DNA from 2 places in the Halomonas chromatireducens genome. Region 1 is predicted to be linked to the other one. Evidence: predicted binding sites of a transcription regulator. Region 1 holds the regulator's gene; the other holds the start of a gene.
The links. Region 1 encodes sigma-54, which starts transcription at its own class of promoters, with help from an activator protein. Its sites were predicted from a motif close to TGGCACNNNNNTTGCTNT; they were not measured.
Positions count from the first base shown of each region.

Region 2: glnL (nitrogen regulation protein NR(II)) is a predicted target of sigma-54. The motif match lies at 2,170-2,187, and genes of this name have one in related genera.

Region 1 covers NZ_CP014226.1:1,216,215-1,219,935, forward strand. The annotation lists gene ptsN (PTS IIA-like nitrogen regulatory protein PtsN) at 1-45, opposite strand, end outside; gene hpf (ribosome hibernation-promoting factor, HPF/YfiA family) at 51-359, opposite strand; gene LOKO_RS05690 (RNA polymerase factor sigma-54) at 469-1,887, opposite strand; gene lptB (LPS export ABC transporter ATP-binding protein) at 2,046-2,771, opposite strand; gene lptA (lipopolysaccharide transport periplasmic protein LptA) at 2,779-3,306, opposite strand; gene lptC (LPS export ABC transporter periplasmic protein LptC) at 3,303-3,721, opposite strand, start outside.
Region 2 covers NZ_CP014226.1:23,251-26,971, reverse strand. The annotation lists gene ntrC (nitrogen regulation protein NR(I)) at 1-1,033, opposite strand, end outside; gene glnL (nitrogen regulation protein NR(II)) at 1,026-2,099, opposite strand; gene LOKO_RS00110 (DUF4124 domain-containing protein) at 2,351-2,896, opposite strand; gene glnA (glutamate--ammonia ligase) at 3,088-3,721, opposite strand, start outside.

The DNA of each region.
Region 1 (3,721 bases):
GCCGAACAAGGCGCGCTCCGGCGGCAGAATGGTTTCCAGTGTCATGGCAATCAGCGAATGCCGGCGCCCTGGGCGCGGGCCTGGGCTTTTTCCTTGTGTTTGACCAGTTGACGGTCGAGCTTGTCGGTCAGTGCGTCAATAGCGGCGTACATGTCGGGATCGGTGGCCTCGGCATGAAGGTCGGCGCCGGCAGCATGCAGGGTGCAGGCGGCCAGTTGACGCTCCTTCTCTACCGAAAGCGTGACCTGGACGTTGGTGATGTTGTCGTAGTGGCGCTGCACGCGGGTCAGTTTTTCGCTGACGTAGTCACGCAGGGCATCGGTCAGTTCCACATGGTGGCCGGTAATATTGACTTGCATGACAGGCTCCTTCGTCCTTCGGGTGGTGCCTCGATTGTAACCCTTTTTGAGGCCCTGCAAACCCCTCCCTTTCCGGTTTCCTGCGAAGGGTCAAGAGAGCGGGCTGGGGTCAGCGAAATCGCTTGCGCTCGCTTGAGGAGGGTATGCCCAACGCTTCCCGGTACTTGGCGACGGTTCGCCGCGCAACGCGGATGCCGTCCTCGGCCAGCAGATCGACCAGGCGACTGTCCGACAGCGGCTTGCGGGGCGGCTCGTCCTGTACTAGCTTGCGGATCCGGGCACGGATCGCGGTGCTGGAATAGGCGTCGCCTTCGCCTTCTCCGCCGCCGACATGGCTGGAGAAGAAGAACTTGAGTTCGAACACGCCGCGCGGCGTGTGGATGAATTTCTGGGTCGTTACGCGAGAGATGGTCGACTCATGCATATCCACGGCCTGGGCAATATCAGCCAGTATCAGTGGCCGCATGGCCTCCTCCCCCTGCTCGAGAAAGTCGAGCTGGCGGGCCATGATCTCGCGGCCGACCCGCAGCAGGGTGTCGTTCCGGCTGGCCAGGCTCTTCATCAGCCAGCGCGCCTCCTGAAGGTGATCCTTGAGAAACTGGTTGTCCTGGCTCTTGTCGGCGCGCCTTACCAGGGCCACGTAATCGGGCTGGATGCGCAGTCTTGGCAGGGCGTCGGCGTTGAGCTCGACACGCCAGCCGCGCTCGTCATGGTGAGCGAGCAGGTCGGGGGTGATGTAATTGCCACTCACCTCGGCGAACTCGCTGCCCGGGCGCGGGTCCAGCGAGCGAATCAGACCGATCACCTCCTCCAGGGCCTCATCGTCCAGCCCCAGGCGGCGCTTGAGCAGTCGGCGATCGTCGCTGGCCAGGGCTTCGAGGAACTGGCGGACGAGGCGCCTGGCCTGGGGGAGCAGCGGGGTGTCGTCGGGTAGTGCCGCGAGCTGCAGCATCAGGCATTCACGCAGGTCCCGGGCAAAGACACCGGTAGGTTCGAATTGCTGCAGACGCAGCAGCACCTGCTCGACCTCCCGGGTTGGCAGGCCCTCGAGGCCCTGCTGGCGGAGCCCGTCGCGAATCTCTTCCAGCGGCTGCGCCAGGTAGCCGGTGCCGTCCACGGCATCGATCAGGCTCTCGGCGATCTGGCGCTGGCGCTCGCTGAGATCGGTCATCGCGAGCTGCCAGATCAGGTGGCTGGCCAGGCTCTGCCCGGCGGCCTGGCGTTCAAAATCAGGTCCTTCGCCGCTGCCCGAGCTGGCGCCATGGTCGGGGTAGGTGTCAGACCAGTCGCTGTCGGTGGAAAGTTCAGAGGGAATTTCGCTGGCCCAATCGTCGTCTTGGACCGCTTCGGCGGTCTGTTCGCCGAAGCCGTCGTCGAGTTCCAGCATGGGGTTGGTTTCCAGCGCCTGCTGGATCTCCTGACGCAGATCGAGCGTCGAGAGCTGCAGCAGCGCAATCGCCTGCTGCAGTTGGGGCGTCATGGTCAGCTGAGTGCCGACACGGAGTTGCAAGGATGCTTTCATGGCCATGAGAATAGGGGGCTCATCTGCCGAAAAAAACCACCCTAGCCCCCAATGGTTCGACTTGCAAGTGTTTTGAGTGCAATAAGCATGCCATCCGCAATTTCCGTGCCGAATATGCATGTTTATATTGACAGCAGGCAGTTGTGTTGATCGAGTCGCCAGGTTTAGAGACGGAAGTCCTCGCCGAGATAGACCTCACGCACCCTGCGGTTGGCGAGAATGGCATTGGCATCACCTTCCGCAATGATCTGCCCGTCTCCGACGATGTAGGCGGTATTGCAGATATCCAATGTCTCGCGCACGTTGTGGTCGGTGATCAGGACGCCGATATCACGCGCCTTGAGCTGACGGATGATGCCTTTGATTTCACCAACGGAAATAGGATCCACGCCAGCGAAAGGCTCATCGAGCAGGATGAAGGCCGGCTCGGTGGCCAGCGCCCTGGCGATCTCCACCCGTCGCCGTTCGCCGCCAGACAGGCTCATGCCGAGATTGTTGCGGATATGGGTAACATGAAAGTCTTCCAGCAGCTCTTCCAAGCGCGCATGACGGCCTCGTCGGTCCAGGTCCTTGCGCGTCTCGAGAATGGCCATGATGTTATCCGCCACCGAGAGCTTGCGAAAGATCGAGGCTTCCTGGGGAAGGTAGCCAATGCCGGCGCGGGCACGCTCATGCATGGCCGACCCGCTCAGGTCCAGGTCGTCGATATGCACTTCACCGGCGTCGGCGCGGACCAGGCCAACGATCATGTAGAACGAAGTGGTCTTGCCGGCACCGTTGGGGCCGAGAAGGCCGACGATGCTGCCCTGCTCGATGGAGAGGCTGATGTCGTGTACCACACGGCGACGCTTGTAGCTCTTGGCCAGGTGAGTGGCTCTCAGGGTCTTCATTACCACGTCAGCGCTCCGGTTGCAGGGTCATGCGAATCCGCTGGCGCCCTTCGACACCTTCGCTCTCGGCACGAGCCTGAACCACGCGGCGATCGAGGAAGTACTCCAGATAGCCGCCATCGAAGGTATCGCCCCGCTGATGCAGCTCGGCCCTGTCGATCAGTTCGACGCGGCGCTCGGCGACATGATAGATGATGGTTCGCCCCCAGCCACGCACCACGGGTTCGTCCGGGTCGGGCTGCTGCTCGATATAGGCGCGCTCGCCGGTGGCGATGGCGCGAGTCAGTTCGCCAGCCTGGTTGCGGCGGATCTCGACCCGGTTGCCGGTCAGTTGCATGGTCCCCCGGCGAATGTCCACGTCACCGGTATAGACGGCGGTGCCGGCGGTGTCGTCGAGATCGAGCTGGTCGGCCTCGACTTCGATGGGTTGGTCGGCGTCTCGCTGCTGGGCCAGGGCCGGGCCGCTTCCCCACGCCATGCCAACCAGCGCCAGGGCGATTAGCATGCGGGCGGTTGGGAACTTGAATTGCTTCATGGCGTGACATCCTCTGGTTCGATGGCTTCGGCCTGGCCCTGCTGGGCGCGCTCCGGGGGGTGGTGGCCGCGAACATTGTCGGTCAAACGTGACCGGTTGTCATGGATCCAGGCATCGAAGCGGTCGCCGCGCATGTGTTGGGGGGGCTGCTGGAGCAGTGCCGGGGTGTCGCTCCAGGCGTGCCCGACATTGGCGTCGAAGTGCAATATTTCTGTGTCGAGCTGCCAGCGCTCCTCGGGGGCGAACAGTCGGGCGTTGCCGGTCAGTGTCAGTGGATTGCCCCCGGGGCCAAGTCGCCCTTCGTCGCCGCTGGCAATCCAGCGCCTACCCTCTCGATCGATCAAGTGGGCCACCGGGGTTACCGCTCGGGTGACATCATCGTGAGGAGTATGCACCAGGCGCGGGCTGTCCAGGC
Region 2 (3,721 bases), 1.2 Mb from region 1:
CGGCATCCTTGGTGAGCACCTTGACGTCGGTCGACAGCTCCTTGGACGCCTCGGCCAGGAAGTGCCGCGCCAGCCTCGGGATATCCTCGCGCCGCTCGGCCAGCTTCGGCAGATGCACGCGGATCACGTTGAGGCGATGGAAGAGGTCCTCACGAAAGCGTCCGTCCTCGACCAGGGTCTCGAGGTTCTGATGGGTCGCGGCAATGATGCGCACGTCCACCTTCACCGGCGTGTGACCGCCGACCCGGTAGAATTCGCCGTCGGCCAGTACCCGCAGCAGCCGGGTCTGGGTCTCGGCAGGCATGTCACCGATCTCGTCGAGAAACAGCGTACCGCCATCAGCCTGCTCGAAACGCCCCTGGCGCTGGGCGGTGGCACCGGTAAAGGCCCCCTTCTCATGGCCGAACAGCTCCGACTCGATCAGGTCACGTGGTATCGCCGCCATGTTCAGCGCGATGAACGGCTTGCCCGTTCTCGGGCTGTGCTGATGCAGGGCACGGGCCACGCGCTCCTTGCCGGTACCCGATTCGCCGTTGATCAGCACCGTGATGTGGGAGTGCGACAGCCGGCCAATGGCGCGAAACACCTCCTGCATGGCCGGGGCCTCGCCGATGATCTCGGCATCCAGCCCCTCGGGCACGCTGACCGGCCGCTTGCGCTCCCGTGCATGGGCGACGGCACGACGCACCAGCGCCAACGCCTCGTCGACGTCGAAGGGCTTGGGCAGGTACTCGAAGGCACCGCCCTGATAAGAGGCAACCGCACTATCCAGGTCGGAGTGTGCGGTCATCACGATGACCGGCAGGTCGGGATGCACATCCCGCACCCTTGACATCAGGTCCAGGCCGTCGATGCCCGGCATGCGAATATCGGTAACCAGTACATCCGGCGGGTCGTCCAGCAGCCGGCTGAGCGCCAGGTCGGCCCGCTCAATGCATTCGACATCAAGGTCGGGCTGGGCCAGGGCGCGCTCCAGCACCCAGCGAATGGCACGATCATCATCGACGACAGCGACACGTGCGACATCAGTCATGGCGCCTCTCCAGGGGTATAAGCAAGCGAAATTCGGTATGACCAGGGCTGGATTCGCATTCGATCAAGCCCTGATGTTGATGCAGGATGCCCTGCGCGATGGACAGCCCGAGCCCGCTGCCTTCGGCACGGCCCGACACCATGGGGTAGAAGAGCGTCTCCTGCAGGCTCTCGGGAACGCCAGGGCCGTTGTCGATCAGCGCCACCTCGCAGACCAGGCGATGTCTCTCCGCACCCAGCGTGAACTGACGCCGTGCCCGGGTTCTCATCAGCAGGTGCGGCTGTTCCGTGCCGGCCTCTGCCATGGCTTCCACGGCGTTACGTGCCACGTTCAGCACGGCCTGGATCATCTGCGCCTCGTCACCCGGGAAGTCGGGCAGACTGGGGTCGTAGTCACGCTCCACCTGAACAATCGGAGTCTCGGCCATCAGTAGAGTACGCACCCGCTCGAGCACTTTATGGATGTTGAGCGGCTCATGGCGCACCAGTTGGTTCGGGCCCAGCATGCAGTCCACCAGATCCCGCAGGCGGTCCACCTCCTCGACAATGATACGGGTGAATTCGGCAAGCGCGGGATCATCGAGGTCACGCTCCAGCAGCTGCGCGGCGCCGCGGATCCCCCCCAGCGGGTTCTTTACCTCATGGGCCAGGCCACGGGAGAGCACCTTGATCGCCTCCTGCCGGTTGAGCAGCGCCTCCTCCCGGGAGATCCGCAGCAAGCGATCGCGAGGCTCCATCTCGACCAGGAGTTCCTCCTCCGACAGAGGCGTCACGGTATAGTCGATGGTGATCACCGCACCGGTTACAAGCGCCAGCCTCACCTCCCGCTGAGTGAAGGGATGGCCATCATCGCGTGACTTGGCCAGCACCGCGCTCATGCCATCGTCCTCGGTGACCAGCGTCGACAGCCGCATCCCCTTCACGCGCCCAAGACTTACCGCCAGCAGTGCTTCAGCGGCGGGGTTCATCCCGCTCAGGCGCAGGCTGCCATCCAGTAGCAGCACCGCAGTGGTGAGGTGTTCCATCAGACGTCGATGCATTGGTCTTCTCTTGGTGTGAACATGCACCCGTTTCGCGCAGCCGGCGAAACCCCTGTGCAAGCCAGGATTCCTGTAACTACCCTAGCCACTCCTAGCTAAAGCAAGAACCGCGCCAATCTTGAAACCCACGGCTTGGCGCCGTTTCAGGGCATCGTGGCGGCCATGACCTGCACTATCATGGTGCAATAAAGAAGTGTCCACCAGCGTGGGGCGGGGAATCGCTCACCCTTGGGGCACGGGTGGGTGAAAGAAGGGCGAGCCGGGGAACCGAGCCCACCTCAACCGGCAGGAGATCGCCGAACATGGAGCGTCACCGGCTGGGTGCGATGGCGAATCTCACCGCTCCCATCCAGCAGCTCAGCCTGGATCACGTACTGGCCACGATCGAGATCGGTGAGCATGAAGACAGCGGTGTGCATCGCGGTCTGGCTCACCCTGCCGTTCACCAGCAACCGGGCCTGATGGTCGGGCCGCAGCTCAGGTTCGATGGTAAGCTCCACCTGCACGTTGCCTGCATGGCTGGCGGCCAGCTCAGCGCCATTCGCTGGCGAAGCGATACGAAAGACATCGTAGGGCATGAAGGGCTGGCCCGGGGATGCGCTGGCACGCGGCGCAACGCCCTCCACCCGCGGCGGCTCTGCACTTCCGGGTAGCTCCCGGGAGGGCACCACCGTGAGCGGCGCGAGCTCCACCGGCTCGCCACCTCCGCCCGGACTGTCGGTGAAGATCACGTTGCCCTGAGAGTCGACGGTGCGATAGATGGTTGTCGCCAGGGCAGAGGAGGCGACCAGCAGCCCAATGATTACCAAAAGCGCCTTCTTCATGAGGATCGGTCTCCTTCGTCAGCGCCCCGTATCGGTTGGACGTCACGGTCGGCTGCCTGTCGTATCAAGCCATGGAGTCCAGTGTACGACAAAAAGGGGCTCCGCCTAGATGAACGGAGCCCCTTTGATTATCAGACACCGAAGCGTCCGAGCGCCCGATCCGCCTTGCCGGACCGGGCGCGCAGCATGCCTCAGCAGCTGTAGTACATGTCGAATTCGACCGGATGCGTACTCATGCGGATACGCTCCACGTCTTCCATCTTGAGCTCGATATAGGCATCGATCATGTCATCCGTGAAGACGCCACCCTCGGTGAGGAAGGCACGATCGGCATCCAGCGCCTCCAGAGCCTGATCCAGGCTACTGGCCACGGTCGGAACCTTCTTGCCCTCTTCCGGCGGCAGGTCGTACAGGTTCTTGTCCATGGCATCGCCGGGGTGGATCTTGTTCTTGATACCGTCGATACCCGCCATCAGCATCGCCGCGAAGCACAGGTAAGGGTTGGCGGTCGGATCCGGGAAACGGCACTCGACGCGCTTGCCCTTGGGGCTGGCGGTGTAAGGAATGCGAATGGAAGCGGAGCGGTTGCGAGCACTGTAGGCCAGCATGACCGGCGCCTCGAAGCCAGGAACCAGACGCTTGTAGGAGTTGGTGGAGGCATTGGTGAAGGCGTTCAGGGCAGGGGCGTGCTTGATGATACCGCCGATGTAGTAAAGCGCCATTTCAGACAGTCCGGCGTACTGGTCACCGGCGAACTGGTTGACGCCATCCTTCCAGAAGGACTGATGCACGTGCATGCCTGAACCGTTGTCACCAACCAGCGGC